DNA from 3 places in the Serratia sp. AR11 genome. Region 2 is predicted to be linked to each of the others. Evidence: predicted binding sites of a transcription regulator. Region 2 holds the regulator's gene; each other region holds the start of a gene.
The links. Region 2 encodes PurR, which represses purine synthesis genes. Its sites were predicted from a motif close to CANGCAAACGTTTGCNTG; they were not measured.
Positions count from the first base shown of each region.

Region 1: a site for PurR is predicted at 1,732-1,749, ahead of purE (5-(carboxyamino)imidazole ribonucleotide mutase). Genes of this name have one in related genera too.
Region 3: a site for PurR is predicted at 5,458-5,475, ahead of ACSOSI_RS23375 (NCS2 family permease). Genes of this name have one in related genera too.

Region 1 covers NZ_CM150739.1:1,193,914-1,201,078, reverse strand. The annotation lists gene cysS (cysteine--tRNA ligase) at 1-145, opposite strand, end outside; gene ppiB (peptidylprolyl isomerase B) at 448-942, shown strand; gene ACSOSI_RS05655 (UDP-2,3-diacylglucosamine diphosphatase) at 953-1,675, shown strand; gene purE (5-(carboxyamino)imidazole ribonucleotide mutase) at 1,841-2,365, shown strand; gene purK (5-(carboxyamino)imidazole ribonucleotide synthase) at 2,362-3,429, shown strand; gene galE (UDP-glucose 4-epimerase GalE) at 3,556-4,572, opposite strand; gene ACSOSI_RS05635 (sugar porter family MFS transporter) at 4,644-6,050, opposite strand; gene ybbP (putative ABC transporter permease subunit YbbP) at 6,448-7,165, opposite strand, start outside.
Region 2 covers NZ_CM150739.1:2,485,887-2,493,051, reverse strand. The annotation lists gene ACSOSI_RS11900 (C40 family peptidase) at 1-504, shown strand, start outside; gene sodB (superoxide dismutase [Fe]) at 698-1,276, shown strand; gene cydH (cytochrome bd-I oxidase subunit CydH) at 1,330-1,419, opposite strand; gene purR (HTH-type transcriptional repressor PurR) at 1,743-2,768, shown strand; gene punR (DNA-binding transcriptional activator PunR) at 2,765-3,709, opposite strand; gene punC (purine nucleoside transporter PunC) at 3,833-5,041, shown strand; gene cfa (cyclopropane fatty acyl phospholipid synthase) at 5,382-6,533, shown strand; gene ACSOSI_RS11865 (I78 family peptidase inhibitor) at 6,615-6,911, opposite strand; gene ACSOSI_RS11860 (riboflavin synthase) at 6,941-7,165, opposite strand, start outside.
Region 3 covers NZ_CM150739.1:4,946,666-4,953,830, forward strand. The annotation lists gene ACSOSI_RS23355 (LrgB family protein) at 1-655, opposite strand, end outside; gene ACSOSI_RS23360 (CidA/LrgA family protein) at 648-1,070, opposite strand; gene ACSOSI_RS23365 (LysR family transcriptional regulator) at 1,210-2,097, shown strand; gene ACSOSI_RS23370 (Na+/H+ antiporter) at 2,127-3,776, opposite strand; gene ACSOSI_RS23375 (NCS2 family permease) at 3,972-5,333, opposite strand; gene ACSOSI_RS23380 (VOC family protein) at 5,670-6,077, opposite strand; gene ACSOSI_RS23385 (glutathione S-transferase family protein) at 6,125-6,793, opposite strand; gene ACSOSI_RS23390 (lipocalin-like domain-containing protein) at 6,790-7,165, opposite strand, start outside.

The sequences.
Region 1 (7,165 bases), 1.3 Mb from region 2:
CGTCGAAAGCAACAAAGGTACGCCCGTGGCCGATATGACACAGGTCATAGATGGTTACCCCGCACACGTACATGCCAACTTTACCGGCATGAATGGGCTTAAATTCCTCTTTTTGACGACTCAGGGTATTAAAAATCTTTAGCATCGGGACATTCCGTGGTGTGCGTGATAACAAAAATAGTAATTAGGCGATTCACCCAGCAGCGTATTGAAACCCGAAGCCTGATCTAATGCAAGGTTAAGGCCGCGCTTTGCTAAGCTGAGAGGTGGAAAACGGTGAGAAATCAGCGATCGCCATCAATGTTATAATATAACAATTATCGTTTTACCACAGCCAGCGTGCGGTTTACCCGCTGCTGACTGATTAAAGGAGATATGTTATAACGGCGGTCTGATTGTTCACTCGATCCTTGTGACATCTCAATTCATCTTGTTAGGACTAAAACTATGGTTACTTTCCACACTAATCACGGCGATATCGTTATCAACACCTTTGCTGACAAAGCGCCGGTTACCGTTGAAAACTTCCTGAACTACTGCCGTGAAGGTTTCTACAATAACACCATTTTCCACCGTGTTATCAATGGCTTTATGGTTCAGGGCGGCGGTTTTGAGCCAGGCATGACCCAGAAAGACACCAAAGCGACTATCAAGAACGAAGCCAACAACGGTCTGAAAAACACCATCGGTACCCTGGCAATGGCTCGCACCAACGATCCACACTCTGCGACCGCACAGTTCTTCATCAACGTGGCAGACAACGACTTCCTGAACTTCCGCGGCGAAAACGCGCAGGGCTGGGGCTACTGCGTATTTGCTGAAGTGGTTGAAGGCATGGACGTGGTTAACAAGATCAAAGCGGTGAAAACCGGCCGTAGCGGCATGCACCAGGACGTACCGGTAGAAGACGTCATCGTCACTAGCGTTACCGTCAGCGAGTAATCGCGGCTGCATGAACACGCTGTTCATCGCAGATCTGCATTTAAGCGCACAGGAACCGGCAATCACTGCCGGTTTTCTGCGTTTTTTGCGGCAAGATGCCATTCACGCCGACGCCCTGTACATTCTTGGCGACCTGTTTGAAGCCTGGATCGGCGATGACGATCCCGAGCCATTGCACGGCGAAATCGCCACGGCGCTGAAGGCGCTGCAACAGGCTGGGGTACCCTGCTACTTTATCCACGGCAACCGTGATTTTCTGGTCGGCAAACGCTTTGCCCGTGCCAGCGGTATGCAACTGCTGCCGGAAGAGAAAGTGCTGGAGTTGTATGGCCGAAAAATCCTTATCCTGCATGGCGACACGCTGTGTACCGACGATCAGGCCTACCAACAGTTTCGCCGCAAGGTACACAATCCGCTGATCCAAAAACTGTTTCTGGCCATGCCGCTGCGCTGGCGTCTTAAGATCGCGGCCAAAATGCGTGCCCGCAGCCAGCAGAGTAACCAGTACAAGTCGGACTCTATTATGGACGTCAATCCACAGGCGGTTGAGCAGGCGATGCTGCGCCACAAGGTTCACTGGATGATCCACGGCCACACTCACCGTCCGGCGGTGCATGAATTGGCATTGAGCAACGGCAAGGCCCACCGCGTGGTGCTGGGAGCCTGGCACGTTGAAGGCTCCATGATCAAAGTCAGTGCCGACGCCGTCGAGCTGATCCAATTCCCGTTCTAAGTTCCTGACTTGTCGCACAGGTAAAAAAATTCACGCTTTTGGCAATGAAAACCGGCGACGCAACCGTTTTCCTCGCCGTGCGCTCATGGTATGCTCTGTGCCCTCATTCGGCCTCCCGCCGCAGGCAACCGGCCGTCGTTTGTACAATACAGGAGCCTTACACCCATGGGAGCCAACGCCGCTTCAGCCACCCACGCTGGGGTTAAAATCGCAATTGTAATGGGATCGAAAAGTGACTGGGCCACCATGCAGTTTGCCGCCGAAGTCCTGACCTCGCTCGATGTCCCGTTCCATGTCGAAGTCGTTTCCGCTCATCGCACGCCAGACAAGCTGTTCAGCTTTGCCGAGCAGGCAACTGATAATGGCTTTGACGTGATCATTGCCGGTGCAGGCGGTGCTGCGCATCTGCCGGGCATGCTGGCGGCGAAAACGCTGGTTCCGGTGCTGGGTGTTCCGGTGCAAAGCGCCGCACTGAGCGGTGTAGACAGCCTGTATTCAATCGTGCAAATGCCGCGCGGTATTCCAGTGGGTACGCTGGCCATCGGCAAAGCCGGTGCCGCCAATGCTGCCCTGCTGGCAGCACAAATTCTGGCGCTGCACGACGCCGCGCTGGCACAACGCCTCGCCGAATGGCGTCAGGCACAAACTGACGAGGTTCTGAACCACCCGGATCCGCGGGAGGAAGCATGAAGCCGGTTTGCGTACTGGGCAACGGCCAGTTAGGGCGCATGCTACGCCAGGCCGGTGAACCGCTGGGCATCGCCGTGTACCCGGTAGGCCTCGACGCCGAACCGGAAGCCGTGCCCTACCAGAACAGCGTGATCACCGCCGAAATCGAACGCTGGCCGGAAACCGCGCTGACGCGCGAACTGGCAACCCACAACAGCTTCGTCAACCGTGATATTTTCCCGCGTCTGGCAGATCGCCTGACGCAAAAGCAGTTGCTCGACCAACTTGGTCTGGCCACCGCGCCGTGGCAACTGCTGGCTGACGCCGCCGAATGGCCACAGGTGTTCGCTACTCTGGGTGAACTGGCGATCGTCAAACGTCGCGTTGGCGGTTACGACGGCCGCGGTCAATGGCGTTTACGCCCAGGGCAAGAAGCCGAATTGCCGGCCGATGCCTATGGCGAATGTATCGTCGAGCAAGGGATTAACTTCTCCGGTGAGGTGTCACTGGTTGGCGCACGCGGGCATGACGGCCAGTCGGTGTTCTATCCGCTGACCCATAACCTGCATGAAGAAGGCATTCTGCGCACCAGCGTGGCGCTGCCGCAGCCCAACCCTGGCCTGCAACGGCAGGCGGAGCAAATGCTGACGGCCATCCTTGATGAGCTGAACTACGTCGGCGTAATGGCGATGGAGTGCTTTATCGTTGGCGATCGCCTGTTGATTAACGAGCTGGCCCCCCGGGTACACAACAGTGGCCACTGGACGCAGAACGGCGCGTCTATCAGCCAGTTCGAACTGCATCTGCGCGCTATTCTCGCCCTGCCGCTGCCAAAACCGGTAGTAAGCACGCCGTCGGTGATGGTCAACCTGATTGGCACCGCAGTGAATCCGCAATGGCTGGCGCTGCCGCTGGTGCATCTGCACTGGTATGAGAAAGAGGTGCGTGAAGGTCGCAAGGTCGGGCACCTGAACCTGAACGATCCTGACGCCGCTGCGCTGCTGCAAACCTTGCAGGCACTGGCACCGCTGCTGCCGAGCGAATACCAAAGCGGTCTGGCCTGGGCGCAGCAAAAGCTGGCTTAAACGTTTCTCAGTGCCAAAAGTTGTTTCATGGTAGGGCGCTGCATGCCGCGCCCTATCATATAATCAACGGGTTAAGTCGGGGCGAACATGTTCGCCCCCTACCGGTTTAGCCTTTATGCAGGTTTGTTAACGGCGATAGCCCTGCGGATTTTTGCTTTGCCAGTTCCAGGTATCACGCATCATCACGTCAAGCCCGCGCTGCACTTGCCAGCCCAGTTCCTGTTTTGCCAACCCGGCATCGGCCCAGAAGGCAGGCAGGTCACCCGCACGGCGCGGTAAAATCTGATAAGGAATGGTCACGCCCGAGGCTTTTTCAAACGCCCGCACCATTTCCAGCACCGAGTAACCGACCCCGGAACCCAGGTTATAGGCTTTAAACCCGGCAATCTGCGCTAAATGATCCATCGCCGCCAGATGGCCCTGCGCCACATCCATCACGTGAATGTAGTCGCGCACGCCCGTGCCGTCTTTGGTTGGATAGTCGCCGCCAAACACGCTCAGAGTTTCCCGCTGACCGATGGCCACCTGCGCGATATAAGGCAGCAGATTATTGGGGATGCCACTCGGGTCTTCGCCAATCAGGCCCGACTCATGTGCGCCTACCGGGTTGAAGTAGCGCAGCGCGATAATCGAAAATGCCGGTTCAGCCCTGGCAAAGTCCTGCAGGACCTGCTCCACCATCCATTTGGAGGTGCCGTAAGGGCTGGTAGTGCCGCCAATCGGCATATCTTCCCGGTAAGGTACCGGCGCATGTTCGCCATACACCGTGGCGGAAGAGCTGAAGATAAACTGATGGACTCCCGCCTCGCGCATCGCCTCCAGCAACACCAAGGTACCGGCCACGTTATTCTGATAGTACTCCAGCGGTTTTTGGGTGGACTCCCCCACCGCCTTCAGGCCGGCAAAGTGGATCACCGAGGCAACGTTGTTTTCCTCAAAGATACGCTTCAGGCAGCGGGCATCCTGTACATCTCCCCGATAAAACGTCGCGGCCCTGCCCGTCAGTTGCTCCACGCGGCGCAAAGACTCTTCGGACGCGTTGATCAAATTATCCAACACCACCACATCTTCACCACGTTCCAGCAAAGCCAGCACCGTATGTGAACCAATGTAGCCGGCGCCGCCGGTCACCAGAATAGACATAATTTCCCCTTAATCAGTGTCAGGAGCGAAAGCCCGCCATATCAGCGGGCCTCGCGTGTCTGGCTTACCGCTCAGCGTGAACCAATGTTACGTAACGGTTTACCGGCCATCAGATTGCGTTCGATATGTTCCAGAGAGATATTTTTGGTTTCCGGGATCAACGCCAGCGTGATGAAGATAAACACCAGGTTGAGCGCCGCGTAGACCCAGAAGGTGTAGGCGCTGCCCAGCGAATTGAGCATGGTCAGGAAGGTCGCCCCGACGATCATGTTGGCGATCCAGTTGGTGGCAGTGGAACAGGTGATACCAAAGTCACGGCCTTTCAGCGGTTGGATCTCAGAACACAGCACCCAAATCAGTGGGCCGGCGCTCATGGCAAAACCGACAATAAACATCAGCAACATGATAACAGCGAAGTATTGCTCGGCAGGCGAACTCATCCCCACATGCATCATCGTCCCCAGGGCACCCATGCCCACCGCCATGACGATAAAGCCCAGCGTCAGCGTCGGTTTACGGCCCCAGCGGTCAACCAGCCCAATGGCGATAAAGGTGGCCAGCACGTTCACCAGGCCAACGATCACCGTACCCCACATCTGCTGTGCGGTACTGGCAAAACCCGCCAGACCAAAAATCTTCGGCGCGTAATACATGATGACGTTCATACCGGTGAACTGTTGCATCACCTGCAGCAGCACGCCGAGAAAAACGGCACGACGGAAGTTTTTATTGTCTTTAAACAGCGACCAGCCGCTCTGTTTCAGCTTGAGGCTCTCACGAATTTCATTCAGTTCATGCTGCGCCTGGGCGCTGCTGTCACGCAGTTTCTCCAATACCTGACGCGCCTGCTCATGGCGGTTACGCGAAGCCAGCCAGCGTGGGCTATCCGGCAGGAAGAACACCCCAACCAGCAGCAGCACGGCAGGAATGGTGATCACCCCCAGCATCCAGCGCCAGGCACCGGTGTAACTGAACGCGGTATCCGACAGATAAGCCGCCAGGATGCCGATGGTAATCATCAGCTGATACATAGAAATCATGCTGCCGCGAATTTTTTCCGGCGCGATTTCAGACAGGTAAATGGGCGCCGTATAGGATGCGACACCCACCGCCAGTCCGAGCAGAATGCGTGACACCAACAAGACTTCAACGTTAGGCGCAGCCGCTGAGCATAAGGATCCCAGCACGAACAGCACGGCGCCAATCATCAGGCTGTATTTACGCCCGATGCGGAAGTTCATCCAACCACTGCCCACGGCCCCGACCGCAGCGCCAAACATCATAGAGCTGACCACCCACTCCTGCTGGGAACTGGTCATATGAAACGAATCGGTGATAAACGGCAGAGCCCCCGCAATAACGCCGATATCCAGACCAAACAGCAGCCCGGCCAGTGCGGCCAAAAAACAGACGAAGAAAGTCATGCCTGCATTGCTTTGGCTTTTCTCAGCCGCCGACACTTTGACGGTAGTACTCATACTGCCTCCAATCGATAACGTTCTTAAGTTGCCGTTATGATAGGAGGCAATCCGTCAGAGGTAAGTGAGTGCGATCACATTAGTGGAAACGATTACACGACTTTATCTTAATCAGCATAACAGCCGGATTACCACAAAAAAGTAAAAAACCCTTGATTAAGAAAGATAATAATCTCATTCACTGCTTTAAAATGAAGACAATCGCAACATCTTATTACCATATCGCAGGGCGTCCATTTTAATAACCCCCAACTAAATGTAACCGATATCACACCACAGACGTCCGAACGCCGTGGATAAAAGACTGGTGATTGGGGGGGAAGCGAAGGTCAGACAAGAGGAAAATAACGATCGTTGTTCGGCTGGCCCGGTAACCTGGGCCAGCTTGATATGTGAGTTAAGCGTCGTAACTGCGGAACAGCGCCTGCCCGCGCAGCAAGCGCACGCCCAGCCAACCACCGCACAGCGACAGCAACAACGCACTGAGTAGCGGCAGTGCCCACCACAGCACCGGTGTTGGCGCCCATGGGAAGTCAAATACCTGGCTTTGCAGCAACCACAGCGCCGCTTCTGCCCCCACCGCGGCGGCAATACCCGCCACCAGCCCCAGCAGGGCAAACTCACACCACAGCGTGCTGCGCAACAGGCGCTTGCCGGCACCGAGCGTACGGTACACCACCAGTTCCTGACGCCGCTGACGCATACCCACCTGCACCTGCGCCATCAGCAACAAACCGCCGCAGAGCACCACCAGTACCACCATCACTTCCAGCGCGCGGCTCACCTGCTGCAACACACCGCCCACCTGTTTGAGGATCGAACCTATATCCAGCAGGCTGAGCGTCGGGAACTGGCGATTAAGCTGGGTCAGCATCTGTCCGTCCCCGTCGTAACGGAAACTGGTGAGCCAGGTTTGCGGCTGGCCATCCAGCGCACCCGGCGGGAAGATGAAGTAAAAGTTCGGTTTCAGGCTTTCCCAATCCACCTGGCGCAGGCTGGTGACCCTGGCGCTGAACGACTGGGTATCGCCGCTGAAAGTCAGCGTATCGCCCAGTTTGATCTTGAGTCGTCCGGCAATGCCCTGATCCATCGACACCTCGCCGGCTTTCGGCGGC
Region 2 (7,165 bases):
AAAGGCTATGGGCGCCATCGTGAAACCGGTATGGCAACCGCCAAATTGGTGGCTGACGAAAAACCATTGAAGCTCAGCCCTGCGCACAAAAAACGCTACCAGCATGCCAAGCAAACCGCGATGGCCAAGCTGATGGATCAAATGGGTAAACCTTATCGCTGGGGTGGCTCCTCGCCAAGAACCGGCTTTGACTGTAGCGGTCTGATTTATTACGCCTATAAAGACATCGTTAAAATTAAAATGCCGCGTACCGCCAACGAGATGTATCACCTGCGTGACGCAGCGCCGATCAAGAAGAGTGAGCTGGAAAGCGGCGATCTGGTGTTCTTCCGCATTAACAACCGCGGCGTGGCCGACCATGTTGGGGTTTATTTGGGTAACGGCAAATTCATTCAGTCCCCGCGTACCGGTGAAGAAATCCGCATCAGCCAGCTCGATAACGACTACTGGCAAAACCACTACATCGGCGCACGCCGGGTAGTCACGCCAAAAACCATTCGATAAGCACCCTTGCGGCTGGCGCTGTCAGCCGCTCTCCCCTGATCATTTCCCCAAACCTCGTAGTCATAGCCAATCCCTTGCCCGTTCCCCCTGTAATTCATCGCGAAAATTGCTAAGCTAAATACCCACAATAAAAACAGGCCAATCTCATGCCCGTTGTTACGACGGTGGACTGGCACTGTACAAGGAGAAAGCAATGTCGTTCGAACTTCCTGCATTACCTTATGAAAAAAACGCCCTCGAACCGCACATTTCCGCAGAAACTCTGGAATACCATTATGGCAAGCATCACAACGCCTACGTGGTGAACCTGAACAATCTGCTGAAAGGCAGCAAGTTTGAAGGGTTGTCCCTCGAAGAGATCGTTAAGGCCTCTGACGGCGGCATCTTCAACAATGCGGCCCAGGTATGGAACCACACTTTCTATTGGCACTGTCTGTCGCCACAGGGCGGCGGTGAGCCTGAAGGTAAACTGGCCGTGGCGATTAATCAGGCATTTGGTTCTTTCGCCGAATTTAAACAGCAATTCAGCGACGCCGCAGTGAAAAACTTTGGCGCAGGCTGGACCTGGTTGGTGAAAAAACCGGAGGGTTCGCTGGCGATTGTTAACACCTCGAACGCAGCGACACCGCTAACCGGTGATGATAAACCGCTGCTGACCGTCGACGTTTGGGAACACGCCTATTACATCGATTACCGCAACGCACGACCTGCCTACCTGGAAAACTTCTGGGCACTGGTTAACTGGGCATTTGTGGAAAAGAACCTGGCGTAACGCGGGGAAAAACAATCAGGCGCAGCGGGCTGCGCCTGTTTTACTTGAGGGGATCAGTTCAAAGCAGCGGTGAAGCTGAAAGCAATAATCACGGCCAGTGCACAAACGGTGGTGAACAGTGACATTTTCAGATCGGTATCCATTACAACTCCTTTTCAGATTGGGTTTCCCAAGGGTAAAAGGCACACAATTAATGCGTCAAACCATTTTCACACAGTTGAACAATAAAATCTTGTTATCATTTCCCGGTTTATTATACCGATTACCTCTTCCACTTTGGCTCAATATGGGACAAAATTCGCAGTTCACAACTGTGTACCGGCAAAATGCCCCTCCTGATCAAGCGCTGACGACTTCAACACACTAAAAACTCAGTTTTCGCTTCTTTGGAGAAGGATCTACGCAGGCAAACGATTAACATCACACTTACATACTGCAACATGTGAGTTCAGGAGTCATTCTTTACATGGCAACGATTAAAGATGTGGCCAAACGCGCTGGCGTTTCCACCACCACCGTTTCGCACGTCATCAATAAGACTCGTTTCGTCGCCGAAGAGACAAAAGCGGCCGTTGGCGCTGCGATTAAAGAGCTGCATTACTCACCCAGCGCCGTAGCGCGCAGCCTGAAGGTCAATCACACCAAATCGATTGGCCTGCTGGCCACCTCCAGCGAAGCCCCCTACTTTGCCGAAGTGATCGAGGCGGTAGAAAACAGCTGCTACAGCAAAGGCTATACGCTGATTTTATGTAACTCGCACAACAATCTGGACAAACAGCGGGCCTATCTGGCGATGCTGGCGCAAAAGCGTGTCGATGGCCTGCTGGTGATGTGTTCGGAATATCCAGACCAATTGCTCGGCATGCTGGAAGACTACCGCAACATCCCAATGGTCGTGATGGACTGGGGCGCGGCCCGCGGTGATTTTACCGATAGCATCATTGATAACGCCTTCGCAGGCGGCTATCTGGCCGGGCGGTATCTGATTGAACGCGGTCACCGCGATATCGGAGCCATTCCAGGCCAACTGTCGCGCAATACCGGTGGCGGCCGCCATCAGGGCTTTTTAAAAGCCATGGAAGAAGCCAATATTGAAGTACGTGACGAGTGGATTGTTCAGGGTGACTTTGAGCCGGAATCCGGCTACAAGGCCATGCACCAGATCCTGTCGCAAAAACATCGCCCGACCGCGGTATTCTGCGGCGGCGACATCATGGCGATGGGCGCGATCTGCGCCGCCGACGAACTTGGGCTGCGGGTGCCACAAGACATTTCGGTGATTGGCTACGATAACGTGCGTAACGCCCGCTATTTCACCCCGGCACTGACCACCATTCATCAACCCAAAGAGCGTTTGGGTGAAATGGCGTTCACCATGTTGCTGGACCGTATTATCAGCAAGCGTGAAGAGTCGCAGGTGATTGAAGTGCATCCGAAACTGATTGAGCGTCGTTCGGTCGCTGACGGCCCATTCATCGATTACCGCCGCTAATTGCTAATGCCGGAGGCCGCTGTGGTTTCCGGCACCACTTCGCTTAGCCATTCCTGATTCAGCGTTTCACTGTCCCCCAGGTAATCCAACAGCCAGGCCATCGCCGGTGATGGCGTATTCTGCTGCCAGGTCAGACAACAGGGGCTGGCCGGAAACGGCTGCTGCAGCTGCAACGCTACCAGTTCCCCACGCTGCACCAATGGCAAGGCCTGATGCGCCGGCATCATGCCAACGCACAGGCCGGCACACAGACAATCCAGCGCCGAGGCCCAGTCCGGCACCACCAGCCGCCGTTGGTTGTCCAGTGTCCAGGTGACCCGCTTGGGCAGGTTGCGCGAGGTATCTTCCAGACACAGCGACGGGAAAGGCCGCAGTTGCTCATCTTTCAACAGGCCATCCATCATCGCCAGCGGATGCTGCGGACTAACCACGCACAGCCAGCGCATGTCGCCCATATCGCGAAAGGCAAACCCGCCGCCGACCGGCACCGCACGCGTCGCCCCAATCGCCATATCAGCACGCCCGTCCACCAGCGCATCCCAGACGCCGTTAAACACCTCAGGTTGAACCATCAGTTCTACGTCGGGGAAATGGCGATAGAAGTCCAGTACCAGTTGGCGGCAGCGCTGGGGTTTAACAATGATGTCTACCGCAATTTTCAGTTGGCCACGCCAACCGTTAGCCACCTGCTGACACTGGCGGCGGGTGTCGAGCATTTTTTTGATGACACTGCGTGCCTCCTGCACAAACACCACGCCGGCCGGGGTCAGTTCCACGTCACGATGACGCCGTTCAAACAGCGGAACCGCCAGCCATTGTTCCAATTGCCGCACGGTATAACTGACCGCCGAGGGCACTCGGTGCAGCTCATGCGCCGCTGCGCTGAAGCTGCCGGTGCGGGCGACCGCATCTACCACATCGAGAGAATATTCAGACCACATAACCTTGCCTTCAATTTTTTTAACAGCACCTCGCAAATATTACCGTTTCACAAGCAGAGATCCAGCCGGATACACTTGCCGGCGCTAAAAACCTGCGACAATAAAATATTAATGAGAAATACCATGCGAAATTCCTTTGGTTTTATGTTCTATCTTGCCGGCCTGAGTATGCTGGGTTACCTGGCCACCGACATGTACCTGCCCGCCTTTGGCATAATGCAGCAAGACCTGCAAATTTCCGCCGGGGCGATCAGCGCCAGCCTGAGTATCTTCCTGGCCGGCTTCGCCTTTGCTCAATTGCTCTGGGGGCCACTTTCCGACCGCCTCGGCCGTAAACCGGTGTTGCTGATTGGCCTGGCGCTGTTTGCCCTGGGTTGCCTTGGCATGCTGTGGGTACAAAATGCCGTTCAACTGTGGTCACTGCGTTTCATCCAGGCCATTGGCGTCTGTTCCGCCGCCGTTACCTGGCAGGCACTGGTGATTGACCGCTACCGTGAAGGCAAGGCCAACCGGGTCTTCGCTACCATTATGCCGTTGGTGGCACTTTCACCAGCGCTGGCGCCGTTGGTCGGTGCCTGGCTGTTGAACCACATGGGCTGGCGTGCCATTTTTGCCGTGCTGCTGGGCATTACCGTCATTCTCCTGCTGCCGACTCTGCTGTTGAAAGAAAACGCTAAACCCTTGCCTTCCGCAGAAAAGAAAAACAGCCTGACCTTCTGGCAACTGCTTAAATCCCCGGTGTTCAGCGGCAGCGTTACCATCTTTGCCGCCTGCTCAGCCGGCTTCTTCGCCTGGCTGACCGGTTCACCCTTTATTCTTGGCGATATGGGGTACAGCCCAAATGATATCGGCCTGAGCTATGTGCCGCAGACCCTGGCCTTCCTGTTAGGGGGTTATGGCTGCCGCACCGCGTTAAATCGCATTAATGGCAACACCTTACTGCCGTGGCTGCTGGTAGCTTATGGCATCAGCATGGTGGCGTTATATCTGGTTGCCACGCTGACCGAACCAACGCTCACCACGCTGCTGATCCCGTTCTGCGTGATGGCGCTGGTCAACGGTGCCAGCTACCCAATCGTAGTGGCGAATGCGTTAACCCCGTTCCCGGAAGGCACAGGCAAAGCCGCAGCGCTGCAAAACACCCTGCAGTTGGGGCTGTGTTTTGTCGCCAGCATGCTGGTATCGGCCTTTATCGAACAGCCGCTGTTGGCAACGGTGACGGTGATGGTTTCTACGGTAGTATTAGCCGCATTGGGCTATATGCTGCAACGGGGAAAAGTGATGGATGAACAGCAGGCGACGCGACAGGAACATGCTAACTCTGCGTCATAATTGTATGTATTAATAATCACTTAAAGAATATTTTTGCCGAGTGCGATTTACAGTTGAGTAAGCGCCTCGGCAAGCCTATACTCAAAACGACCTTTTAAAATAACACTTTTATAATTTCTTTATCACAAATTGCTGTTGTGTACGCGTATGGCGTCACACTTTTTTAAGGATTGTCTTTCCAGCGTTTCTTGCGCAGGAACCTTCTTAAAATTTTCCTCTGTTCATAGTCGGATATCAGACGCCACGGGACTTTTTACCGTAGGTAAACGTATGCACCCGCAGAATTTGTCTAAGCTATTTTTTGGCGGGTCATAAGTCAGAAGAAGGTGATGGAGAAGCTATGAGTTCATCGTGTATAGAAGATGTGAGCATCCAGGACAACCCATGGTACCGTATCGCTCATGAAATGCTCAGCATGGCCGGTATTGAAATAAACGGCTCGCGCCCATTCGATATTCAGGTTAAAAACCCCAATTTTTTTAAACGCGTGCTGCAAGAAGGCTCTCTGGGCCTGGGTGAAAGTTATATGGACGGCTGGTGGGAATGTGAACGGCTGGATATATTCTTTCAACACGTGGTCCGTGCCGGTCTGGAAAAGAAACTCCCCCACCATCTTAAAGATACTTTGCGTATTGCCGCCGCGCGACTCACCAATTTGCAATCGAAGAAACGCGCCTGGATAGTCGGGAAAGAACATTACGATCTGGGGAACGATCTGTTTACGCAGATGCTCGATCCGCATATGCAATATTCCTGCGCCTACTGGAAAGAAGCCACTACGCTGGAAGAAGCGCAAGAAGCCAAGCTGCGGATGATTTGCGAAAAGCTGCAGTTGCAGCCGGGTATGAACCTGCTGGATATTGGCTGCGGCTGGGGCGGACTTTCCGCCTATGCGGCGAAAAATTATGGTGTTTCGGTGGTGGGCGTGACCATTTCCGCCGAACAGCAAAAACTGGCGCAGGAGCACTGTGCCGGGCTGGATGTCGAAATCCGCTTGCAAGACTACCGCGATTTACACCTGCAGTTTGACCGTATTGTTTCAGTCGGCATGTTCGAGCACGTCGGTCCGAAAAATTACCACACCTACTTTAAAGTGGTGGAACGTAATTTAAAACCGGACGGTCTGTTCCTGCTGCACACCATTGGCTCGAATCGGACAGATATGAATGTTGACCCGTGGATCAACAAATATATCTTCCCGAATGGCTGCCTGCCATCGGTCTCGCATATTGCCCAGGCCAGTGAGGGGCATTTCGTGATGGAAGATTGGCATAATATTGGCGCCGATTATGATCGCACCCTAATGGCCTGGTATGAACGCTTCAAACAGGCATGGCCACTGCTTGCCCAGCGTTATTCAGATCGTTTCGAACGCATGTTCAGCTATTACCTGAACGCCTGCGCCGGCGCCTTTCGCGCACGTGATATTCAACTATGGCAGGTGGTATTCAGCCCTAAAGGGGTTGAAGGCGGTATACGCGTAACGCGATAATCGCGACGACATGCAATAAAAGAACCCCGGCTAGCTTGCACTGACCGGGGTTCTTTTTATGTATTGACCAGCGCGGGTATATCAGCCGCAATACACGCGGATGATCTTATCATCGCTGTCACCGAGGAAGTTCAGGCGACGCAGGTTAAAGTCCATCGTGACCGCAGAGTTATACGGAATAGCGCGCACTTGCGACTCAATCTGCACGCCTTCCAGCGCTGACATCGGTTTACCGACATAGCTCTGATATTGCGCCGCGCCACAGGTATCATTCTCTGTATCCACTGCGGTATTGGCCGCGCCCTGCTCAGGCGAGCTGCTACAAGCACTCAGCGCCAGCAGCGCCGTTAACATCAACGTTTTCCCATAAAACTTCACGCGATTGCTCCTCTCTGGTTTGTCGTTCGTCAGATCTTCTGCGCCAGCGCACTCGCCGCCGCCATTGCCGCTTCACGGCTCGCCAACACCCGCTCGACAGTGTCAACCACCGCCTGCGTTTGTGGATCGATCTCAATATTCACCTTATCACCCAGGCGTTTTTTACCCAGCGTGGTGCGCTCCAGGGTTTCCGGGATCAGATGTACGCAAAAACGGTTATTGACTACCTCACCGATAGTCAGACTAATACCATC
Region 3 (7,165 bases), 2.5 Mb from region 2:
TCACCGTGATAATCCCCGCCAGCATCATCACCAGGCTGGAAACCACCCCTTCTTCCTGCCCCATCTCATAGGCTTTCGCCGTACCGGCACCGTGTGATGACGCCCCGAGCCCGGCGCCTTTCGCCAGACTGCTGCGCACCGCCAGCCGCAGGAACAAAATATCCCCAACCGCCATGCCGAACACCCCGGTGATCACCACAAACAGCGCCACCAGATCTGCCTGCCCGCCCATCTGTTTGGCCGCCTCCAGCGCAAACGGCGTGGTGATGGAGCGCACTGCCAGGCTGCGCTGCACCTCTTCCGGCAGCGTCAGCAGTCGCGCCAGCCACACCGAGCTGTAAACCGCCACCAGCACTGCCGTCAGCACTCCGGCGCTGAGCGACAGCCAGTGGCGGCGGATAATATGCAGATTCTCGTATACCGGTACCGCGAAGGCGATGGTGGCCGGCCCCAGCAGCCACAGCAACCAGTGCGTTTCGCCAATGTAGTCCTGGTACGAAATATGGGTCACCACCAGCAACAGCACCAGGATCATTGGCGTCAGTACCAATGGCATCAACAGCAAGGTTCGACGGCGGCGGTAGAGTTTTTTATTGGCGAAATAGAGCGCCAGCGTTGCCACAAAGCAGGCGATGCTCAGGATAAAATCATTCATCGCGCTGTTTTCGCCGTTGTAACCAGACTTCCAGTCGATAGACCCGATCAACCACCAGCCCCGTCGCGCCCAGCGTCAGCGTGGTGCTGACGGCAATCACCAGGAAAATCTTCCAGCCCTCAACCATCAGCAACTGGGCATAGTTGACCACCGCCACTACCGCCGGGACGAAGAACAGCAGCATCTCGGCCAGCAGCCAGCGCGAACCGGCCCTGACCCAGTTCAGCGGCAGAATGCGCAGCGAAATCAGCGCCAGCAGCATCAACATGCCGATAATGTTGGCGGGCAACGGCAAATGGAACTGCTGCACCAGCCGGTCAGCAATCAAAAATAACACCGCGTATAAAACAACCTGGACAGGCACCTGCAAGCGGGTCAGCAAAGAAGGAGCAGCGTGGCGTAACGCCAGTAACATGGAAGATGACCTTAAACAAAAAATTCACGGATTACAGTATACGCAGCCAGGAAACCCCGCCTGAAATGAATTAAAATCATCAATATCATGCCATCAGGGAATAATTTCCCGCTGGTATTGTTCCTGAGGAGAACCCAACGTGGATGTCCGCACTTTGCGCTACTTCGTGGAAGTGGTGCGCCAGCAAAGCTTTACCCGCGCGGCGGAAAAACTGTTCGTCACCCAGCCAACCATCAGCAAGATGCTGCGCCATCTGGAAGAGGAGCTGGAGTGTACCTTGCTGATCCGCGAAGGCCGCAGGCTGCACCTGACCGACAGCGGCCAGGCGGTATATCAGCGCGGTCTGGCCATCATCGATGAATTCCGCCAGTTGGAGGCCGAGCTGGAAGACATCAGCTCGGTGAAAAAAGGCGTGCTGCGGTTGGGCATCCCACCGATGGTCGGCCGGCAGATTGCCGATTTGATCCGGCAGTTTCGCCAGACTTATCCCGGCATCGAACTCAAAATCTCCGAACTGGGCGGGCTATCGGTTGAACAGGCGGTGATGTCCGGTGAACTGGATCTGGCGATGACCATTCTGCCGGTCGATTCCGCTCAGCCATTGACCTTTCTGCCCTTGCTCGGCCACCCCATGTGCGTGGTCGCACCACGAACGCCGCACTGGTTAAACCGTACCAGTATCCATATCTCCGAGTTGGCCAACTGGCCGATCCTGCTTTATAACGAGGACTTCGCGCTCTACAAGATGCTGATGACAGCATTCCGCCAGGCCGGTTTTGAACCCCAGATTGCGGTACGCAGCGGGCAATGGGATTTTCTGGCGTCGATGGTGCAGGCCGGGGTTGGCATCGCCACCCTGCCGGAGCCGGTCTGCCAATGGCTGGATAAGGAAAACCTGATTTGGCTGCCGCTGGAGCCACGCATGGAATGGAAGGTGGGGTTAATCTGGCGTCAGGGCAGCTACCTGTCACACAGCGCCCAGGCCTGGATCGCCTGCTGTCGCGACTACTGGCCGTCGATGAAATAAACGGGGCCGCGTCTGCGGCCCCATTGGCATTACCCCTCGCGCTCTATCAACAGCGCTTCCAGCAGGTCGAGATCGTGCAATAATTTTTGCAGCGTCTCGTTGCTGATTTTCTGCGTGGCGCGCAGGTGATATAACTCACCGCGTTCGGCACGCAGCGCCGTCAGGCGAAAACGCCGTTCGAGGTTTTCCAGCATCAGCGCATTTTCGATATCGTCTTTAGTGGTGATGCGCCGCCGCAGCGTCCCGACCACCCGCGAACTGATCTCTTTCAATATCTGCGGATCGATATTTTCTTCGGTATCCACGGCCAGGCGTTCTTCCATTTTGTTGATGCTTTCGATCGCCACTTCGGCCGCCATGGCAATCGCCATCCGCTCTTCACTCTTGCTGACGCTCTTGTCTGCCACCTGCACGCCACGCAGCAACAGCGGCAACGCCATGACGCCGGCAATCAGCGAAAGCAGGATCACCCCGGCGGCGATAAACACCAGTTGATAGCGCGCCGGGAAGGCAGAACCGTCACTCAGCAACAGCGGAATGGACAGCACACCTGCCAGCGTAATCGCCCCACGCACCCCGGCGAACGACGCCACCCACAGTTCACGCGTGGTGAAATCGCCAAACTGCAACGGCCGTTTTTTCATAAAGCGACGGCTGGCGTTTTTCATCAGCCACAGCCAGGTGAAGCGCAACACCAGCAACGCGGCGTAGATGATGGCAACATCGGCAAACAGGTACCAGGTCTGAATGGTCGGATCCAGCTCCGCCTGGAAGATGGAGGTCTCCAGGATCCCCGGCAGCTGCAGCCCCAACATGATGAACACCATGCCGTTAAACACAAATTCCAGCATCGCCCAGACGCTGTTGGCACGCAGACGCATCGCCAGCGGGGCATTGCGGATCACGCCGGACTGGCTGATGGTCATCCCCGCAGCAACCGCGGCCAGGATGCCGGAGACGCCAATATGTTCGGCAATCAGATAAGAGGCAAACGGCAACAGCAGCAGGAATACAATTTGCGTTGCCGGGTCGTCGCCGCTCCAGCGGCTCATGACGCGCAACGACTTACTGTAAAGCCAGGTGATCGCCACACCGGCCAGCAGGCCGCCGATCGCCACCTTGAGAAACTCCAGCGTCGCCCCGCCCACGGTAAACACCATGGTGCCCATCGCCACTGCGATGGCGAATTTGAGTGAGACCAGACCGGACGCGTCGTTCATCAGCGCCTCGCCTTCCAGCACCCCCATGATCGATTTGGGAATACGCCCTTTACCCACGATGCCGGACAGCGCCACGGCATCGGTTGGCGACAGTACCGCCGCCAGGGCAAACGCCGCCACCAGCGGGATGCCCGGTACCATGGCGTAAATCAGGTAGCCGACACCGACGACGGTAATCAGCACCAGCACCAGTGCCAGACCAAGGATTTCACGGCCGTGGTGCAAAAATTCGCGGGTTGGCGTTTTCCAGCCATCGGCAAACAGCAACGGCGGAATAAACAGGACCAGGAACAATTCAGGGTCAAAGTCGACGTGCAGCCCAAAATGCGGCCAGGCCAACAAGGCCCCGATACCGATCTGCATTAACGGTAATGGCACCTGGAACGGCAACATGCGCGTCACCACCCCGGACAGGGAGACCACCAAAATTAAAATGAGGATTGTAAAAAAGATTTCCATGCTTTCCTTAGACTCTAGGGTTCAAACCACAACAGCACATAGCCGGAGTATGCCCCGATAGTAGATCACTTTTTTTACAGCGGTTAAAGCTTGTTGTGCCATTCAAAATGCAGTATCGGCAGAAGGAGACTTATCTGAAGCAGAAATGGGGATAAAACATCCCCCGCCGAAGCGACGGGGGAAACACCAGCGCGATCAGATTGCCCAACCGCCGGCATAGAACGCCACCAGCGCCACGGCAATGGCCACGGTACCGATATTCAACCGACGCCATTCGCCGGAGAAGATACGGCCAATCACCAGTGCGCTAAAGCCCAGCATGATGCCGGTGACGATATTACAGGTCAGCACGATAAACACCGCGCACAGCAGGCCGGACATGGCATCGACAAAGTCGTTGAAGTCCAGCTTGGTGACATTGCTCAGCATCAGCAGGCCGACGTACATCAGCGCCGGTGCGGTGGCGTAAATCGGCACCAGATAAGATAACGGCGACAGGAACAGGATCATCAGGAACAGCAGGCCGACCACGGTCGCAGTCAGGCCGGTTTTGCCGCCCGCCGCAGTACCCGCCGCAGATTCGATATACACCGCTGCCGGAGCCGCACCCACCAGGCCGGAGAAAATGCTGCTCAGCGAGTCCGAAGTCAGCGCTTTGCCGCCGTTGATGATCTGCCCGTCTTTATCCAACAGGTTAGCCTGACCGGCTACCGCACGGATGGTGCCGGTAGCGTCAAACACCGCCGTCATCACCAACGCCAATACGCTCGGCAACACTACCGGCTGCAAGGCGCCCATGATATCCAGACTGAAAATCAGCGAATGGCCGTTAGCGTCCGCCAGGCTTGGCATGGCGAACAGCCCCTGATACTTCACTGCCGGGTCAAACACCAGCCCAATCACCGAAATGGCGATAATCACCAGCAGGATGCCGCCAGGAACGCGCAGTTTTTCCAAACCGAAAATCACCGCCAGCCCAAGCAGTGTCATCACTACCGGGAATGAGGTGAAGGCACCCAATGCCACCGGCAGGCCGTCCAGCGGGTTCTTCACCACCAGGCCCACGCCGTTAGCGGCGATCAGCAACAGGAACAGACCAATGCCGATACCGGTGCCGTGTGCCACGCCCATTGGCAGATTGCGCAGGATCCAGGCGCGGATACCGGTGACCGAGATAATGGTAAAGAGCACGCCCATCAGGAATACCGCACCCAGCGCCACCGGAATGCTGATGTGCTGACCCAGCACCAGGCTGAAGGCGGTAAAGGCGGTCAGTGAGATCGCACAGCCGATAGCCATCGGCAAATTAGCCCACAGCCCCATCAGCAACGAACCCAGACCGGCAACCAGACAGGTGGCGACAAACACCGCCGTTGGTGGGAACCCCGCCTTGCCCAGCATGCTCGGCACCACAATCACCGAGTAAACCATCGCCAGGAAGGTGGTTAACCCTGCCACCACTTCCTGCCGCACGCTGCTGCCACGCGCAGAAATTTTAAAATAACCATCAAGCCCGCCTTTTGGTTTAACGGCGTTGTTCGCTTGAGAATTCGACATCTTGCTGTCCCCTGTGTTTCATTGCCAGCCCGTTGCAAGGCTTGTTATTCCGCCCACACCTGTTTAGTAGGGTATCGTTTGCTTTTCGATCTTTCACTCACGTCACCCATTGGCGGCGCTTATTAAGGCAAACGATTAACTCTCATGGCGTGAGGCGGGTGATTTATGGTGGTTTATTCAAGGCAAACGATTATCCAGCCTTCTGTGCCCTCTGATCAACCAAAGATCGCGGCAATTTATGCAGAAAAGTAATGAGGCCCATCATTATCGAAAATATGAAATTTGTCACATAGGGAAATCTGATGGGAAAGCCCCCCGTTCGGAGGGCAAAAAGGGTCACTGGGCCTGTGCGGCCTTTTCGTCCATGTACATCAGTTCCCAGATATGACCGTCCAAATCCTGGAAGCCGTGACCGTACATAAAGCCGTAATCCTGCGGCTGATTATAGGTATTACCGCCGGCAGCAATCGCCTTGCGCACCAGTGCATCCACTGCCGCCCGATCGGGCTGCGACAGACACAGCAAAACCTCGGTCGATTTTTTGGCATCGACAATCGGATTCGGGGTGAACATTTTGAATTTGTCGTGGGTCAGCAACATCACATAAATACTGTCGCTAACTACCATGCAAGCGGCGGTATCATCGGTAAACCGGGGATTAAAGCTGAAGCCCAGTTCGGTGAAAAATGTCATGGATGCGGGCAGATTGCCCACCGGCAGATTAACAAAGATTTGCGTAGCCATGGGCTACCTCCGATGAAGGGTGACCTCATCGAGAATAGCCCATCGCCTCAGCTCAGCAGGTCATAAGGCCCGCCCTGCTCCAGCGCCCGCTGGTAGGCCGGACGCGTATGAATGCGCTGTAGATAACCGCGCAGCTTGGGGCAACCGTCCAGTGCGCCACGTGCCGCCATCGCCTCCAGCGGGAAGCTCATCTGGATATCCGCCGCGCTGAATTCATTACCGACAAACCAGGTGTTTTTGCTCAGGTGCTGTTCCAGATAATCACAGTGTGGCGCGATCTGTTTGTCCAGATATTCACGCTGCACGCCTTTGCCAATCGCCCCCGCCACCGGCCGCAGCAACCAGGGGATCGGCGGCTGGCCCAACCGGCTAAACACCAGCTTCATCACCAGCAATGGCATTAACGACCCTTCGGCATAATGCAACCAATACCGGTACTGCTGACGGGCATGATAGTCGGTGGGAATAAACTGCCCCTGCGCGTCGTAGGCTTCCTGCAGGTATTCAATAATGGCGCCGGACTCCGCCAACGTCAGATCGCCATCAACAATCACCGGCGACTTGCCCAACGGATGAATTTTCTTTAACTCCGGCGGTGCCAGCATGGTTTGCGGATCGCGCTGATAGCGCTGCACCTGATAGGGCACGTTCAACTCTTCCAAAAACCACAGGATACGCTGCGAACGCGAGTTATTCAGATGGTGAACAATGATCATGAGGGCGCTCCTATCCGTTGCCATACCAATTCGCCAGTCTGCACGCCGTTGCCAAACTGCAGCGGTACCGTACGAAGCTCGAGACGATCGCCGGAGAAACGATAAAAGCGCACCTGGCGGCTACCGATCCAATTGGGGAACGAGCTGCCTTCGACCTGATGCACCACCCGCTGGTCGCTTTCATCCACCTGATAGCGACCAAAATAACAAATCATGTTGATAAAGGCGGCGCGGAGCTCCTGTTCGCTGCCCTGTGCCAGATCGTCGGCGGCAAAGCATGGCCGGGTGGCGCTGTAGAGCTGCGCCGCCATGGTGCCATTGGGCTCGTAGTTAATGCGCCCCAGCACCTGCTCGCCCAGCGGGTGATTGACT